DNA from 3 places in the Nocardioides sp. GXQ0305 genome. Region 2 is predicted to be linked to each of the others. Evidence: predicted binding sites of a transcription regulator. Region 2 holds the regulator's gene; each other region holds the start of a gene.
The links. The regulator LexA, encoded in region 2, represses DNA repair genes until DNA is damaged. The targets are predictions, from matches to a motif close to TCGAACANNTGTTCGA.

Region 1 (5,959 bases), on a different contig from region 2:
CGGCTCGGCGTACGCGATGGCCGACCAGCGTCAGCGGTCCGACCTCGGCCAGAGCACGTCGGCGCGGCTGTAGTGGCCGGCCGCGTCGAACCAGCGCTTGGCGTGGAGCGTCTCCCGGAGGTCGCAGTCGGCGACGACGATGCCCTCGGCGTCGTACAGCGGGCCAGCGATGACCTCGCCGGACGCGGGCGCGACGATGGCCGCGCCACCGCGGCCGAAGACCTCGGTGTCGGGGAGCGGCCAGGCGAAGTCTTCGCCGAAGGCGGCGCGCTGGATGTACTGGGGCGCTGACACCACGAAGGCGCCGGACTCGATGGCGACGTGCCGGATCGTGGCCTGCCACCCCTCCGAGTCGTCGGCGGTCGGCGCCAGCCAGATCTGGGGACCCCCCTGGTAGACGGCCCACCGCGCCAGCGGCATCCGGTTCTCCCAGCAGATCAGCCCTCCGAGCCGACCCACGTCCGTCGCGACGACCTGGAGGTCGTCGCCGGCGCCGACACCGTGGAAGAGCCGTTCGTGGTAGGTCGGCATCAGCTTGCGGTGCTTGCCGAGCAGGCCGTCGGGCCCGACGAGCAGCATCGTGTTGTAGAGGCTGCCCGGGCGCTCGGTCTCGCGCTCGTTGACGCCGACGGCGCAGATGACGTCGTGCTCCCTGCACGCGGCGGCGAGCCGGTCGACGACGGGACCGGGGACCTCGACCGAGCTGGCCCACAGCCGCTCCCACAGTGCGTCGCCGTCGCCGCCCGGCAGGTGGGCCCACGCGTACGACGGGTAGAGCGAGAGGAAGGTCTCCGGGAACACGACGAGCCGGGCTCCCTGTCCGGCGGCCTCCGCGACGAGGCCCAGCAGCTTCTCGAGGCTGGCCTCCAGGTCGAGGACCACCGGCATCGCCTGGACCGCAGCCACCCGGACCGTGGGCAGTGCGGACTGGGTCTCCATGTCAGCAGGGTACGGCGCCCGGGACCCGCGTCACTGGGTCCTCGGGGGCGCTGCGCCACGGCCCCACGCTGCCTCGACGCAGTCCGAGCCCGACGTTCCTGGTGCTGGTAGACCGGTGTCATGCGCCGTCTGTTGCTGACCGAGAACATCACCGCCGACGGGCGGATCGAGATGCTCGACGACTGGTTCAACCCGTCGCCGGAGGGAGGCATCCAGGAATGGCTGGACGGGATGGAGCGCTGGGGCGCGAGTTCCGGCTCAGTCCTGGTCGGGAGGCAGACCTTCGAGGACTTCCGCGGCTACTGGCCTCAGCATACGGACGAGCCCGCGGGTGCGTACCTCGACCGGGTGCAGAAGTACGTCGTCTCCACCTCGCTGACGGACGCGCAGTGGCGCAACTCGACGATCCTCTCCGGTGACCCGGTCGAGGAGGTGCGTCGGCTCAAGGACTCCGACGGCGGTGACATCACGTTGTGCGGAAGCATCACCTTGGCGCACGCCGTGCTCGCGGCCGGGCTCGTCGACGAGATCCGGCTGCTCGTCTTCCCTGCCGTCCAGGGACGCGGCAAGGCCCTGGCCCCCGAAGGCACCTCGATGCCACGCCTCGAGCTGCTCGGGTCGGACACGTTCCGTTCCGGGGTGGCGCTGCTTCGGTATGCCGTGCGGCACAGGTGACTCGCCGGCCGAGCCGGAGCCCCGCCTGCGCGAGGACGGCTCCACCGGACGCGCCGGTGGAGCCGTTTCCTCGAGCCCCATCGAGATGGGCGGCCGTGGTTGGTTGGGTGGAGCTGGCGGGAATCGAACCCGCGTCCTCGAGCGCCGAACCAGGTCTTCTCCGGGTGCAGTCAGTGGTGTCGCTTTTCTCGGCCCCGGCGCTGGCACTGACACCTCGCCGACGGGCTCAGTCAGGAAAGAGTCCCGCTCACCCCTCCTGACAGGAGATGAGCAGCGAGTCCTCTAGATGAGGCCTGGGTCCGGGACGAGGACGGGTGCCCGGTCAGACCCTTCGATCACCGCAATCAGGCGGCGAGAGCGAAGTCGTTGCGCTCAGAGTTGGCAACTATGGTTTCCAGCGATCGTTTACGAGATGACGCTGGCTCCTCGACCCGCTTCCCCTGGAACTAGCGTCCCAAGTCGAAACCGATCAGCCCCTGTGGTGTTGTCAATCGAACTGCTCGACGCAGTCTACGGCCCAACGCCCACGGCCGTCGCGCGCATTCCCTCTCCACAGGCCTTGACAACACCCTGTCGTTCGAACTCTTGTTCGAATAGAATGGAGGCATGACCGCAGCACTCGACCTCCACGCCGACCCCGGCCACCCGGTCGCGGTGGTTGCTGCCGTCCATGAGGCGCTCGACGGGTTGGGGCCGGTCGACGACGCCGGCGGCGTGGCCGGCCTGGTGGTCGAGTGCGAGCGCGCCGTACGCCGCTTGGAGGCGCTCAGGCTGAGGCTGCTGTCCCTCGCCGACTCCTCGCGCGTGGCCGCGACGACGGGGCACGCGTCGACCGGCGCCTGGCTCGCCTCTCGCACGCACGGCGCACCTGCCCGGTGTGCGCGTGACGTCCGGCTCGCGGCCGACCTCGGCTCCGGGATGAGGGCGACCGGCCGCGCCCTCGACGACGGTGCGATGTCCACCGAGCACGCCACGGTCATCGCCGAGGCGACCCGACGACTGCCCGACTCGCTCTCCCCCAGCCAGGTCGACCGCGTGGAGGAGCGGCTGGTCGAGAAGGCGAAGACCCTCGACCCGGTGCGGCTCCGTCGGGTCGCCAGGCGGGCCCTCGAGGCCGTCGAACGCGACTGCGCGAAGGTCGACGCCCACGAGGAGTCACTGGTGCGTGACGAGGAGCAGCGCGCGCTCGACCGCACCCGGCTGACCCTCCACGACAACGGCGACGGCACCATCTCCGGCCACTTCACGGTGCCGCTGCTCGCGGGGTCGATCCTGCAGAAGGCGATCCACGCGCTGACCGCTCCCCGACGCGCCGGTCTCGGCGCCTCGTCGGCCCAGGCGGGCGACCCCGAGCGACGTCGCGACCCGGCCCATCGGGCCGGGCTGGCGCTGGTCGAGCTGCTCGAGCACCTGCCCACCGACCGGCTCCACGGGAAGGTCGCCGCCACGGTCGTGGTCACTCTCGACCTGGAGACCCTCCGCGAGCGGCTCCGGGCCGCCGGCCTCGACACCGGCGACCTGGTGTCCGCGTCCGAGGCACGGCGACTGGCCTGTCAGGCCGGACTGGTGCCCGCGGTCCTCGGCGGCCGGTCCCAGCCGCTCGACCTCGGCCGCAGCTCGCGGCTGTTCACCGAGGCGCAGCGCACCGCGCTCGCCACCTGCCACGCCACGTGCGCCGCAGACGGGTGCGAACGCCCGTACGCCTGGTGTGAGCTCCACCACCGACGCCCGTGGGGGCCTGGCGGCCGGACCGACCTGTCCGAGGCGGTCCCCCTCTGCGGCTTCCATCACCGCCGGATCCACGACCCCGCCTACGACCACCGGACGCGGCCCGACGGCGGCGTCGTGTTCCACAGGCGGACGTGACGACCGTCTGCTTGCCCACGGATCGGGGGACGAGGAACCTGAAGGCGCAGGGCAACCTCCCGCCGACGCCAGGGCGTCTTGGGAGAGACGCCGGCACCGGGTCGGCGGATCACCGCGAAGGTCGTGGTCGCATGGCGGACAAGAGGGAGTTCGACGCCTTCGTCGTCACCCGCTCCCCGGCCCTGCTGCGCACGGCCTACCTGCTGGTGCACGACGAGGGACGCGCCGAGGACCTGCTGCAGACGTCGCTGACCAAGGCATGGTTCGCGTGGAGCCGGATCGAGGACCCCGAGGCCTACGTGCGTCGGATCATCGTCACCACGTCGGCGTCGTGGTGGCGCCGGCGCTGGAACGCGGAGATGCCCAGCGCCGACCTGCCGGACCGCGCTCCCGACGCCGTCGACGACCACCGAGACGCCGACCGTGACCTCTGGGTCGCCGTCGGCCGCCTGCCCCGGCGGCAGCGCGCGGTCGTGGTGCTGCGCTACCTCGAGGACCGCACCGAGGCCGAGACCGCCGAGCTGCTCGGCTGCTCGGTCGGCACCGTCAAGAGCCAGGCGTCGAAGGCTCTCGCCAAGCTGCGGCTCGACGCCGCCCTCGCATCCCCCACCGAGGAGAGGAGCCGGTCGTGAACACCGAGCAGCTGACCCGTCTCGCCGCGCGCGCCGACCAGGTCACCGGTCACGGCCACGACCGGCTCGGCGAGGTCCACGACCGGATCCGGGCCCGCCGCCGTCGACGGGCGGCCGGCGCCGTGGTCGGCGCGGGCATGCTGGTCCTGGCCGTCGTCGGTGGCACCGTCGCGGTGCGGGCAGGTCTCGACGACCCGGCCGTCGAGCCCGCGGGGCCGACCCCGGACGTCCGCAACGGCGCTCTCGTCTCGCTCTCCGACAACGGGCTCGACGTGGTGGAGGTCGAGGGCGACGTCGCCCACCTCCCCGACGACGGCGTCCCGTTCACCCGCCTCCAGTTCACCGCCGACGGCAGCGAGCTGGTCTACGTCGCCTTCGACCGGCAGGTCACCGCGCTGGACGTGGCGACCGGGTCGAGCCGGGTGCTGACCACCTGCCCCGGGGACTGCCTGCCGTCGCTGGCCCCCGACGGGCGCACCGTGGCCATGGAAGGCGAGGAGGGGCTGGTCCTCCAGGACGTCGAGGGCGGGCCCGCGGTGCCGCTGGGGGTCCGCGGATCGTCCCCGACGTGGTCGCCGGACGGCGAGCGGATCGCCTACCTCGATCGTCGGGGCCTCATGGTCGTCGGACGCGACGGGGGCGGGGCGCAGCGACTGGCGACGTACGACGTCCGCACGCTGCACCCACCGGCCTGGTCGCCCGACGGCACCTGGCTGGTGTTCGTGATCGCCGAGAAGCGGAGCGAGTACGAGGGCATGCCGATCTACGACCACACCCTCGCCACGGTGGGGCTCGACGGCGCCCCGCCGGTCCGGCTCGCCGACCTGGGGCACTGCGTCTGCCTCGGGGTCTCGGCACCGACGGCCACCTGGAGCCCCGACGGCGAGCTGCTGGCCTACACCCGCATCGATCCGGGGCCGCCCCGCGACCCGGGGGCAGCCCGGGCCGCCGGGGTGCACGTGATGCGTCCGGGCGGCACCGGCGCCGAGCCGGTCGGCGACGGCGAGGCCATCCTCGCCTGGCAGCCGGTCCCCCGCGAGTGAGTCAGCGGTCGAGCAGGCCGGCGGCGTTGCCCCACAGGACCGCCCGCAGCCAGTCGTCGCCGAGCTCGAGCCGCTCCAGCGCCTCCAGCTGGTGGGTCCACGGGTAGGGGATGTTCGGGAAGTCGCTGCCGAGGTAGACCTTGCCGGCGAGGCCGAGGTCGCGCAGCCTGGGCAGCAGCGCGTCCGGGTACGCGGCGCCCATCCCGTCGAAGAAGTCGGTGAACACCATCGTGGTGTCCAGGCCGACCCGCTCGTGGCGCTCGGCGAGCTCGAGGAACTCCGCGTACTCGGGGGCGCCCGCGTGGGCGATCACCAGCCGCAGCAGCGGGTGCCGCGCCAGCAGCTCGGCCACCGGGGCGGGGCCCGTGAACTCGGTGCCGACCGGCCCGCTCCCGGCATGGATCACCACCGGCGTCCCGGCCTCGGCGAGCGGGTCCCACACGTCGTCGAGCCGCGGGTCGCGGACGTCGAAGGCCCCGACCTGCACGTGGATCTTGAACACCTGGGCGCCGGCCGCGAGACGCTCCCCGACGTACGTCGCCACCCCCGGCTCCGGGTAGAACGTCGCACAGCGCAACGCCTCCGGCACCCGGTCGGCGAAGCCGGCGGTCCACTCGTTGAGGAACTCGGCCATTCCGGGTCGGTGCGCGTAGGCCAGGGCGGTGAACCGGCGCACCCCGAGGCCGCGCAGCACCTCCACCAGCGCGTCGTCGGTGTCGCGGTAGTGCAGCGGCCACGGCCGGCCGATCAACGGGCCCGCGGCGTCGAATTGGGCCCGTACCTTGGCCATCACCCGCGGTGGCA
Region 2 (5,959 bases):
CCTTGCGCAGCCAGAACGACGGGTCGTCGAGGTTGGCCTCCACCACGTCGGCCAGCAGCGCGGTGTCGGTGTCCTCGCGGTGCCGGAGCTGGGCCAGCACGGCCGTACGCCGCAACCACAGGTCGTCGTCGACCGCCCAGCCGCGGACCACCGGGGTGGTCGCCGGCCGGTGGCCGCGGAGCACGCCACCGACGAGGTGGCTGGCCACGACGTCGACGTGGTCCCACCACGCCCCGGTCACGACCAGGTGCCGGTGCAGTGGCAGCACGTCGGGGTCCTGCCACGGCCGGGCCACCCGGTGCCGCGCCAGGGCGATTGCGGCGTACCGCTCCTCCCGGTGGGTCGCGCCGTCCCACGTCTCGCGCACGTCGCGCTCCCAGGTCGCCCGGTCCCCGGGCGCGTACGCCGCCAGGTGCGGCCGGAGCAGCCGCTTGAGCTCCGGTGAGGACACCCCGTGGAACGGCATCTCCGAGCGCATGTAGGCCCGCTGCGCCTCGGCCCGCTCCGGGTCGCCGGCGGTCTCCAGGTCCGCCCGGATCGCCGCCAGCAGGGGAGGGGTGCCCATGCCTGGGGATCGTAGGCGGCCGTGTCGGACGGCGTGGCTAGAGTGCGCGGGTGCCCGAGCCCGACCCCCGCGTCCGTGAGCTGCTCGGCCACGCCGTCGAGGCGCTCGGCGGGCAGGAGCGCGAGGGCCAGGTCGCGATGGCGCAGGCGGTCGCCGAGGCGATGGACGACGGCCGTCACCTGCTCGTCCAGGCCGGCACCGGCACCGGCAAGTCGCTGGCCTACCTGGTCCCGAGCCTTCTCCACGGTGACCGGGTCGTGGTCGCCACCGCGACCCTCGCGCTCCAGCACCAGCTGGTCGAGCGCGACATCCCGCGCCTGGTCGAGGCGGTCGGCGAGCAGGGCGTCGACACGTCGTACGCCGTGCTGAAGGGCCGGTCCAACTACGCCTGCCTCCACCGGATCCGCGAGGGCGTGCCCGACGACCAGGGCACCCTCGTCGACGTGCCCGAGGGGTCGATGGCCAGCAAGGTCCTCGAGCTCCGGGCGTGGGCCGAGAAGGAGGCCGACGACGGCGGCAGCGGCGAGCGCGACCGGGCGCCCCGCCACACCGACCGCGAGTGGCGGCAGGTCAGCGTCGGCCATCGCGACTGCCTCGGGGCGAGCCGGTGCCCGTTCGGGCAGGAGTGCTTCGTCGAGGTGGCGCGCGAGGAGGCCCACCGCAGCCACCTGGTCGTGACCAACCACTCGCTGCTGGCGATCGACGCGATCGAGGGGGTGCCGATGATCCCCGACTACGACGTGGTGGTGATCGACGAGGCCCACGAGGTGGTCGCCCGGGTCACCCAGGCGGCGACCGACGAGCTCGCCCCGTCCGACGTCGACCGCGCGGCCCGGCGCTCCCAGAAGCACGTCGACACGGAGTCGTCCGGGTCGGCGGCCGACGACCTCGCCGACGCCGGCGACGCGCTGGCGACGGCGATCGCCGAGACCGAGGCCGGGCGGCTCGACCAGGTCCCCGAGGCGCTGTCCGACGCGCTGGTGCTGGTCCGCGACGCGGCCCGCGCCTGCCTGTCGGCGTACCCACGCGAGAGCGAGAAGGAGGAGGGCGACGCCGGTCGCCAGCAGGCCCGCGGCTCGGTGCAGGAGATCTTCACGACGGCCGAGCGGATGGCCGCGCAGGTCGAGTCCGACGTGCTGTGGCTCTCCGAGCCCACCGATCGGATTCCCGCGCGGCTCCACGTGGCGCCCCTGCAGGTGTGGGGGCCGATGCGCGACAAGCTGCTGTCGGACAAGACGGTGGTGTTCACCAGTGCGACGCTGCGGCTCGGCGGTGACTTCTCGGCGATCGCCACCTCGCTCGGGCTGAAGCCTGCCGAGGAGGGCGCCGAGCCCGACGATGCCGGCGACTCGGTGGTGCCGTGGCGCGGCCTCGACGTGGGGTCGCCGTTCGACTACGGGAAGCAGGCGATCCTCTACCTGGCCCGCCACCTGCCGCCGCCCGGCCGCGACGGCCTGGGCGCGGCCCAGCTCGACGAGATCGTCGACCTGGTCGACGCCGCCGAGGGGCGGACGCTGGGCTTGTTCTCGAGCCGGCGGGCGGCGGAGGCGGCTGCCGCGGTGGTGCGCGAGCGGCTGCCCCACCTGACGACGCTCGCCCAGGGCGAGGCCCAGCTGCCCGAGCTGGCCCGGCAGTTCGTCGGCGACCCCCACACCTGCCTCTTCGGCACGCTCAGCCTCTGGCAGGGGCTCGACGTGCCCGGCGATACCTGCCAGCTGGTGATCATCGACCGGATCCCGTTCCCCCGCCCCGACGACCCCCTGATGTCGGCGCGCGCCCGGGCGGCCGACCGCGAGGGCCGCAACGGCTTCATGGAGGTCTCGGCCACGCACGCCGCGCTGCTGCTCGCCCAGGGCACCGGCCGGCTGATCCGCACCACCACCGACCAAGGGGTCGTGGCCGTGCTCGACCCGCGGCTGGCCACCGCTCGCTACGGCGGCTTCCTGCGGGCGAGCCTGCCGCCGATGTGGCAGACCACCGACCCCGCCGTGGTCCGGCAGGCGCTGGCCCGGCTCGCCGCCGGGTGACCGCTACACAGGCGGCTGCAACGAGGTGCTGTAGTTCGTCACCAAGTCGTCGCCGCGCGGAATCCCGCTGCACGCGTACGGACGGTTCTTCCAGCACGTCATCTGTCGGTTGGCGTTCACGACCACGAGCTCGACGTCGCTCACATCGTCGGTGGAGAAGGGTACGGTCGCGCTGACCTCTTCCCCCGTCGGCTGGAGCTCAGCCGTCGTCACCGTGCCGTCGGCCTGATGCACCAGAAGGCGGACCGACTGCGCCGTCGCGGGCGGCAGGGTGGCAGAGACCGTGAGGGTCCAGCCGGGTTCCGCGAGCTCGACGGGCACGAACCCCACCGTCCCCGAGGCGAGATGGTCCACGGTCACCGCATCCCCCACCGGCTCAGAGGTCGCGGATATGGGGTGCGTTCGGATCCGCGCCGCCGGGATCGGGAAGGGGGGGTCGGCCTCATAGGCCCCACCCTCCTCGTAGTTGAGAGCCGGGTCTCGGTTGACGGCGGCGAAGTCCCCGAACGCCTCCGTGAAGTTCGTTTCGCGGTCGTTGAGTGCGGCGTTGATGGCTTGGGTGGAGTAGAGGTTCGCGGCCCCGCGGCGGCCGCTCGCACCGCGCCAGGCTTCTAGGACGAACCGGGGCAACGTTCCCAGTTCCTGGGGCCAGCGCTCTGTCAGGTAGCGGAACCAGATCCAGTTCCCGTAGTGGCCGTAGCCATCCCCTCCGAACGTGTCGAACCGGTCGAGTGCGACCCGAGGTGAACCCAGCTGTCCGGCCAAGAGGTACTGCCGGTTGTCGTCCACCGAGTCGTAGATCTCATCCTCAACCCATGCGGCGGTCGCCTCCATGAACCAACCGTCCTCGAAGGCGTCGTAGGCGTACTGGACGGCATGGAAGTACTCGTGAGCCAGCGTGACCTTCCGGTTCTCCAGCGCCGTGATCTCCGGGGTCGCAAACCTTGCGTAGTCGTCGTCTACGACGCAGTACGCCCATCGATTGGACGTGCCGCTAGGCGCCTGACGCTGGTCGCTCGCGCAATAGCCGTAGTAGCCGTCCTCGTCGATATTGGCGAGGTAGACGTCGACCTTGCCCCTGCGCCCGCCGCGCCGACCATCGGAGTCGGGTCGCCGGTAGCCGGAGTTCACAAAGGTGCTGTGAACGGCACGAGTGATCTGAAGTGTCTGCTCGACGGCGTCGCGGATTCCGTCGCCGTCGGAATCCCGACGCGGCGGCGCGTCGGCTGTTCGGCGCACGTAGTGGACACAGATCGCTCCGCCGCACACGGGCTTCGCCTCTCGCCTGCGGTACCCGTCGCCGAAGGGGTCGGAGGCGCCGTCGGTCGGTCGAGCCAGCAGAGCGTCAGCCCGCCGGCGCTGCTGCGCAGAAAGGTCAGGCCGTGCCCGCAGGAGCTCGTTGAGCACCATGGTGGCGTCGAGTCCCCCATCGGCCAGCAACTCCTGGGCCTCAGCAGGAGGGCGCTCCTCGAAGAGCTCCTCGGCCTCCTCGAGGACCTCGGTGGCCTCCTCCGCCGTGGTCGTGTCGGGCGGCGTCGGGGCTGAGACGTCCGGGTCGTCGGCCTGGGCGCCGGTCGGGCCGAGCAGGGACAACGTGAGCGCACCGGCGGCGAGCGCGGTGAGCAGGCGGGGACGCATCAGGTGGGAGTTCCTTGTCCGGGAAGGCGAAGACCGGCAAACCCTAACCCGTCTAGCCCACCCTCGTCCGGCGATTCACGAAGCAGGCGTTTGCCGATGGCCGGTGGTTGAGGAGGGCGCTCTGCGCCCGTCTCGAAACCACCTGTGCCAGCGTCGCGTCAGACCCGCCGCAGCACCGCCGTCACCTTGCCGAGGATCGTGGCGTGGGTGCCGTCGATCGGGTCGTAGGCGTCGTTGTGGGGGAGCAGCCAGACCTGGCCGGCCTTCCGCTGGAACGTCTTGACCGTGGCCTCGCCGTCGATCATCGCGGCCACGATCTCGCCGTTGTCGGCCGTCGGCTGCTGGCGGATCACGACGTAGTCACCGTCGCAGATCGCCGCGTCGACCATCGAGTCGCCCTTGACCTCGAGCAGGAACAGCTGGCCGTCGCCGACGAGCTGCTTGGGCAGCGGGAAGACGTCCTCCACCCGCTCCTCGGCCAGGATCGGACCTCCGGCCGCGATCCGGCCGACGACCGGCACGTAGGACGCCGCCGGCATCGCGTCGCCGACGCCCGTCTCGTCGTACGCCGTCTCCTCCGCCCCGCCGATCGAGCGCCGGGCCGCCATCACCTCGGGCAGGAACACCTCGAGCGCCCGCGGGCGCTTCGGGTCGCGCTTGAGGAAGCCCTTCTCCTCCAGCGTCTTGAGCTGGTGGGCGACGCTGCTGGAGCTGGTCAGCCCGACCGCCTCGCCGATCTCGCGCATGCTGGGCGGGTAGCCGCGCTTCTCGATGGAGTCCTTGATCGTCGCGAGCACCTTCTGCTGGCGCGGCGTCAGCCCGGTCGCGTCCGGGGGACCGTCGGGCAGCTCGGCGAGCTTCTTCTTCGGCATGGCTGCAGGGTCCCACCACGGCCCCGGGATTTCAAACACCTGTTCGAACAGCGTGTCGGCCTCCCTCGTCGGCGTCGGAGAAATCCGTTCGAACAGGTTCTTGACTCGATTCGAACACGTGCTCTAACGTCGTACACGTGTTCGATCGAACACCTGCTCGATCCACTGGTTGTCAGTGGTCTCCGTCAGGCTCCGATCGACAGCACAGACCACCAGGCTGACCGCCACTTCCCCAGGAGGTCCCGATGAGCACGATGACCCTCTCGCCCACCCCGACGCTCCGGCTCCGCTCGCCGCAGGTGCGGCTGACGCGACGCGGCCGGCTGGTGGTGCTCGCCGGTGCGCTGCTGCTGGTGCTGGCCCTGGGTGTGCTCTGGGGCGGCGGCTCGGTCGCGACCGAGCAGCCGGGCACCCCCGAGGCCACGCTCGTGGTCCAGGTCGCGCCCGGCGACACGCTCTACGACATCGCCGCCCGCGTCACCACCGACGGCGACGTCGCCGCGATGGTCGAGCAGATCGAGGACCTCAACCGGCTCGACACCTCCGTGGTCTACGCCGGCCAGAAGCTCCGGGTGCCGGTCGAGTCCTGACCGACCACCCGAGACCACAACTGAATAGCTCCCATCGGCCGCCGCTGCCTCGACCCCAGCGGCTGCCGATGGTGGTTCCTGAGGAGGTCGCGCAGCGACCGTCTCGAAGGGGCCGGGGAAGACGAGGGGTGAGCCACACGCTGGCTCACCCCTCGCGGCTTTGTGCCCCGGATCCGTGCCACCTGGTGACCCGGATCCGGGGCACAACGGGTTGTCCACAAGCGAGCTCGTCGGCAGTGGCGGCCGGACCCGATGCGGCCGACGCTG
Region 3 (5,959 bases), on a different contig from region 2:
GTGACGGGCGGACGGCGCCCGGACCGGCCGGGCTGGTACTACGAGCCGACGGTGGTGACCGGCGTACCGCTGGGCTCGGAGATCCTGGGCGAGGAGATCTTCGGCCCGGTGGCCCCCGTGCTGACCTTCACCGACGAGGACGACGCGATCGCGATGGCCAACGACACCGAGTTCGGGCTGGTCTCCTACGTCTACACAGGCGACCTGGCCCGTGGTCTGCGGGTGAGCGAGCGGCTGGACGCCGGCATGGTGGGCCTCAACCGCGGCCTGGTGTCCGACCCGGCCGCCCCCTTCGGCGGCACGAAGCAGTCCGGCATCGGTCGCGAGGGCGGCCACGAGGGCATGCTCGACTACCTGGAGAGCAAGTACGTCGCCGTCACCTGGTGAGTCCGTCCTTCGCTCATGTGCGGAGGGGGACCGTCCCGCCTGCGTGGATCCGGCGGTGGTGGAAGCCGCACAGGGGGACCATGTCTCGCAGGTCGGTGGGGCCGCCCGGGGCCCAGGGTCGTCGGTGGTGGAGCTCGCACCAGGCGTAGGGCACCTGGCAGCCGTCGGCCGCGCAGCTGGTGTGGCGGGTGGCGCCGGCGAGGTGTTGCGCCTCGGTGAAGAGGCGCTTCTGGCGTCCGAGGTCGAGGGGAAGGCTGGGGCCGTCGAGGACGGCGGGCACCAGGCCGGCCTGGCAGGCGAGGCGGCGGGCCTCGGCGGCGGAGACGAGGTCGCCGGTGTCGAGGCGGGCGGCCTTGAGCTGGCCTCGGAGGACCTCGAGGTCGAGGGTGACCACGACGGTGGCGGCGACCTTGCCGTGGAGGTGGTCGACCGGGAGGTGCTCGAGGACCTGGCTGAACGCCTCCCCGCGGGCGTGAGCCCAGTCGGTGCCGGGGCCCCCACGGGTGGTCCGGCCGGGCGTGCGGCGGGGTGCGGTCATCGCGTCGAGGACCTTGCGCAGGATCGAGGCGGCGAGGGTGGGGACGGTGAAGTGTCCGGTGGTGGTGCCGTCGCCGTTGTCGTGGAGGGTGAGGCGGCTCCGGGCCCTGGCCTGCTCCTCCTCGTCGGTGACCTGGGCGTCCTCCTCGGCGTCGACCACCCTCGGGTCGGGCTCGACGGCGGCCAGGGCACGGCGGGCGGCGCGGCGCAGCTGGTGGGGGTCGAGCCGCTTGGCCTTCCCGACCAGGGAGGCCTCGACGGTGGCGACCTGGTCGGGGGTGAGGCCGGCGGGGAGTCGGCGGACGGCGTGGGCGATGACCTCGGCGTGCTCGCCGGAGATCTCCCCCTCGCCCAGCGCGTCCGCGGTGTCGGGCAGCCGGCTGTCGAGGTCACCGGCCAGCCGGGCGTCGCGGGCCCCGCGGGCCGACCCGGAGCGGGTCTGCCGGGCGACCCAGGCACCGGCGGAACGGGCGCCGGACTGCTGGGGCACCTGCGCCTTCTCCGCGGCGGCGACCAGCCGCAGCTTCAGCCCCTCGAGTCGCCGCACGGCCCGGTCGACGTCGGTGACCACCGCGGCGTACTCCCCCGGCTCCAGCTCCACCGGCCCGAGCCCGTCGAGCGCCTCGTGCACCCCCGCGACCACCACACCCGGGTGGCCCGGGTGCGGGTGAAGGTCGAGGACCGCTGTCATGGAGACAGTCTACTCGAACACATGTTCGAACACCAGTGTGGAATCCCGCGGGTTCTGACAGCCCCGCGACGGATTCCGTTGTCCCCGCAGCCGCGCCCACTCCGCCCAGAATGACTAACGCATCGAGTACGCCGTTGTGGCGTAAGCGCACGCAACGCCAAGGCATTCTGCTTCGACACGACGCAGCACGCTAGAGACCGAGTGCGGCTTTCAGAGCGCCAGCTGCCAAGGATGTCCCGATGGCGTTTGCGGTCTTCCAAGCCCATCCACCAGCGCGGGACAACGCTCGCTCGCAGTCGTCGGTGTCGCCGTTGCGCGCTGCAACCTCCGCGCGAGCAACCTCTGCCACCGCCATGTCCTCTTCCGGCGTGGTCGCAGCCTCCCGCATGGCTTCGCGTAGGCGCGAGAGTTCCGTAGTGAGTTCCATGAGTTGCGCAGCGTTCATCTGAGACACCACCTGATTGAACGTCGCCCCAGGCGCGGAGGCACCTCGCCCGACGGCGCCTGCCTGCCCCGCAACGTTATAAATGTCCTTACTCATAATAAGATCTCCGTTCACAGTGATTAGGGAAGGCATTGTGGTGTAGTCGTCAGAACATTCGATGGCATCATCGAAGGACTTCGAATCTTGCACGGTTGGCAGCCGCAGCAATTCATGGTCTACAGCTGAGGTAGCTGATCCGTCTTCGGGTAGGCGAACGAGATCGAAATCGAGCCCCGTTAGGGACTGAGGGAGTCTCGGGAAGTAGAAGGCAGGAAAGTTCTCCACCCCATGGGGGACCTCGTCCCAGACGGACAGCCATAGGGCCGGATCTGGGGACTGCGCCGGGCCCAATCTCGCGGAGACGCAAGTCTGGATCTCCGCCGCATAAATGTCGGGACGCCCGGCGCAGAGGGCGACCAGCGCACGGAGCCACGCCCCAGTTCGGTTCTGGCCGACGTCCTGCTGTGTGAGCAGTGTCGTAGCGCCGCCTGGATCGCCCGAGCACAAGAGCGAAAACGCGCTCTGCGCCACGACAGAGAGTGAGCGGCAGTTTCCGACGGCTGCCGAGACCTCGCTCCACCGGCCAGCGGACTGGAGCGTGAGGACGTCGCACAGAGTGACAAGGTCACTTTCGCGGCGATCTGTCAGGGCCTTCGCCCGAACACGTGCAAGACCATCCTGATCTCTAGTTGCTGCGGCGATGAATGCTGCTTCTTCTAAGAGTCGCCAGGCGTTCGGGTCTTGACCGCCAACATGTTCATGACCAACTAGCAAGACATCGACCGCCTCAGGTCGACGCCGATTGCGCGACAAGACGAAAGCTGCGGCAGTAAACAGTCCATACGACGAATCGCGGGGCACGCTATCCCGATGGCGATCGAGCCAATCCAGCGCCTGAGTGTCCAAGACAGGGTCATTGGCTCGGATTAGACCGGCAGCGTAGCCGAGCACTGGATAACGAGCGTTAGCTGGATTGAGTGCAGATAGCGCTTGCTCGGCAACCGCCCGGCCAGCAGTGTTGCCTTCAAACTTAAGCGTCAACTCGAGGCGGGCTTTCCAACAGTACGGATCCTTGGAGTCTCTTGACGCGAGCGTTAGTTGACGGAGTGCGAGGCGATCGCCGTCGTGCTGTCCTCGATCCAGTAGGAGCCGCGCGAGCAGAACCCGGAGCGCTGAGTACCCGTCATCTGAGGCTCCGAGCGCACCTTGGAGAGTCGATAGGAGATGTCTCCGAGAAGTTTCGTCGGCTGGCATTGCTGTAGGACTACGGTATTGGGCAAGGAGTTCACGCCTGTAGTCCGAGGCGAGGGCCTCGAAGTCGGAGTCTCGGCCAGCAGCGAGCAGGTGATACCGAGCCTCAACGAAGGTCTCACCCACAAGATGGAGTTTTGCGGGGCCCGTCGGACGCCTGAGGCTCCTCGAAAAGTGATCCGCTGCGGCACGGTGGGCATTCTGCTCTCGCTTCGGGTCTTCAGCTATCCGCTTTCGTGCCAGCCGTCTAATGATGGGATGGAGGGTGTAGTAGTTCCGATCAACATCGATCAGATATCTGCTTGCGAGACGACTTCTCGCCAATGAAACGTTTGCGACCACGTTCGACAGTCGCTCGATCGCCGCGCCGCGGAACGGCTTTCGATAAATGGACAGCATCTCGAGCAGGACGAGTGCGTTGCTATCCAACTGGTCCAATGTACGCGTCAAGAAATACGTCTCGAGCTTCTGGATCAACGCGGGAGAAACAACCTCGTCGCGCAACTCCCATGCGTCAGGCTCGAGTTCTATGAGCGACTCCAAGGGCTCCTCGCCAAGGCATGCCACGAGGGCTCGCAGCGCACGGGGATTGGCGCCGAGCCACCGGACGACGTCAGTGCGCTGCTGTGGCGGAATCTCGTGCTCTTTGCCGCGATCCCTCAGAAGTGCATCCAAGAGCCGCTGCGCGTCATCAGCACCTGGGGGCCGCAGAATCTTTCGGCGGCAACCCTCCAGCCACATGCCGTCCGCAGGCGCATGGTTCGTGAGGAGCAGGACGCGTCCAGCTCCACCTGCGAGGGCGCCCTCCACCACCTTGCGAAGACCTACCGAAGGCATCTGGGTGAGCGGATCTTGAAGACGCTCCGCGTTGTCGATGATCAGGAGAGAGGTCCCGCTCCGCATGACGTCTACGTAGCCCGACCAAAGGTCGAGATCCTCTCGAGCGGCCAGCCGATGTTCACCAACATCGTCGAAACGGGTCGCCATGTCGAGCAGCAGATCCTCCAGAGTCACGCCTCCGTCAGGGACGTCCACACGAGCGCATGGTCCGTGCCACGCCGACTGGAGTTGGCGACCAAGATGACTCTTTCCGAGCCCGGCAATTCCCTCAAGGTAGACGACGGCTGGACCATCGGCAGGCCACTGCCCTCGAAGCCAATCCAGGATTTCGTCGGCTGAGTCCGCGGCCACGCTGCCCCTTCCCCGTCGAGTAGCGTCCGCAGCCGATGCTAGACGGTGCTTCATGAGTCGGGCTGTGCTTCCAACGAGCCAACACGGAGGGACTCAGCGCGGAACCCTTCTAGTACATCGGCGCATGAGGCCGGCAGGCGGCAGACTGACGCGGCCCCTGACGCGCCTCGCTCGCGGTCGCTACCCTCGGACGCCGCTGGCCGTTCATCCCGCACGAGTTCGTCGTCTACCCGTCCCTCGCCAACCAGGTTCACAGTGGAGCAGACGCCCTGGAGATGGTCTGGTCGCGGGTCGCCGCGTAGCTTCGGCGGGAGCCGACGGCTACCGGCGTGCCCGTTTGGCGTGCAGCTTCTCGACCTCGTTGATGAGGTGAGTCGCGGTCAAAGTCATCATCACGATGCGCGACAAATCGTTGGTGAACTTCACCGACAGCACATCGGGGTTCGAGGTCGGGAAGGTCTCCCTCAACCCCCACGACAAGGCCGCCCACTGCCTACCGTGCGCGAACCCCGAGCACATCCGCCACATGAGGAGGACCTGGACGTCATTGCGTGTGTTCTGGTCGGCGTACTCAACCATCGCCGTGCTGGTTAACCCTTTGGATAGGACTCTCGCGCCGACTTCACTGTGCCGTGCGGCGACCTCAGCAAGCCGCCCCGCTGTGCCTCCTTCTTCGGCTCGGCCTCGGGATTGATCCCGGCCAGGGCGACGTACTCGTCGTGTGCATCCTTGGCTCGCCATTGAAGTGCCCTGGTCACCCGAACAGCGCGATCCTTTGGGTGAAGCATCCAGAAAGCTGCGGCGGCGTTCTCCAACGATCCGCGCACCAAAGATGCAGGTGCCGCGAGGTGCATTGCTCCAGCGTCGGCGACAAGAACCTTGCAGGCGTGCAGATGATCTACGGCCGCGACGAGGCACTGCTTCACCGCATGAGAGACCTGGAACGGGTCGGCCCACATATCGTCCTCGCCCAACCATGACTGGGGATGCACCTGAAACTCGTCGCGGTCGTCGACTCGTGCCATCAACTTCTCGATGTCTGGGCAGAGATTGCGCTCCCAGATCATCTTGAACTGCGAGTCGGTGGGACCAGTCTCTTCAGCCACAGCGACATTCAACTGGAAGGCACCTACTGAGACGCCGGCTTCGCCTCCTTGTGGTTTCCGCGAGGCCCGCCCCATAAATGGGGGACGGCCCCCATCGCTGAGATCTACGAGCGTCGGCCTCGCCGCAGGACGCGCTGGGCAGTTGCGTCGCGCGACCGCGTCAAACCGCCGCATAGGACGCGAGACAGGAGCCGGCAACAGCTGCCGCACCCACACCCATCCAATCGCTGAGCACGGAGAACCCGGGGCCGGGCCGGCGGGGGGCCGGCCCGGGACCCGGGCGGTGCTCAGCGCAGGTTCCGGTAGGGACCG

Region 1: a site for LexA is predicted at 2,192-2,207, ahead of ACQ1X7_RS05430 (DUF222 domain-containing protein). Genes of this name have one in related genera too.
Region 3: a site for LexA is predicted at 1,629-1,644, ahead of ACQ1X7_RS10690 (DUF222 domain-containing protein). Genes of this name have one in related genera too.

The regions. Positions count from the first base shown of each region.
Region 1 covers NZ_JBNYXG010000002.1:124,171-130,129, forward strand. Annotated here, with positions in the region: gene ACQ1X7_RS05415 (carbon-nitrogen hydrolase family protein) at 31-939, opposite strand; gene ACQ1X7_RS05420 (dihydrofolate reductase family protein) at 1,060-1,614, shown strand; RNA gene ssrA (transfer-messenger RNA) at 1,720-2,091, opposite strand; gene ACQ1X7_RS05430 (DUF222 domain-containing protein) at 2,221-3,480, shown strand; gene ACQ1X7_RS05435 (SigE family RNA polymerase sigma factor) at 3,612-4,112, shown strand; gene ACQ1X7_RS05440 (TolB family protein) at 4,109-5,155, shown strand; gene ACQ1X7_RS05445 (amidohydrolase family protein) at 5,157-5,959, opposite strand, start outside.
Region 2 covers NZ_JBNYXG010000001.1:595,476-601,434, forward strand. Annotated here, with positions in the region: gene ACQ1X7_RS02910 (DNA alkylation repair protein) at 1-565, opposite strand, end outside; gene ACQ1X7_RS02915 (ATP-dependent DNA helicase) at 616-2,592, shown strand; gene ACQ1X7_RS02920 (MXAN_6640 family putative metalloprotease) at 2,596-4,230, opposite strand; gene lexA (transcriptional repressor LexA) at 4,389-5,102, opposite strand; gene ACQ1X7_RS02930 (LysM peptidoglycan-binding domain-containing protein) at 5,348-5,692, shown strand.
Region 3 covers NZ_JBNYXG010000003.1:431,962-437,920, forward strand. Annotated here, with positions in the region: gene ACQ1X7_RS10685 (NAD-dependent succinate-semialdehyde dehydrogenase) at 1-387, shown strand, start outside; gene ACQ1X7_RS10690 (DUF222 domain-containing protein) at 401-1,615, opposite strand; gene ACQ1X7_RS10695 (ATP-binding protein) at 1,806-4,595, opposite strand; gene ACQ1X7_RS10700 (hypothetical protein) at 4,863-5,120, opposite strand; gene ACQ1X7_RS10705 (hypothetical protein) at 5,132-5,647, opposite strand; gene ACQ1X7_RS10710 (amidohydrolase) at 5,935-5,959, opposite strand, start outside.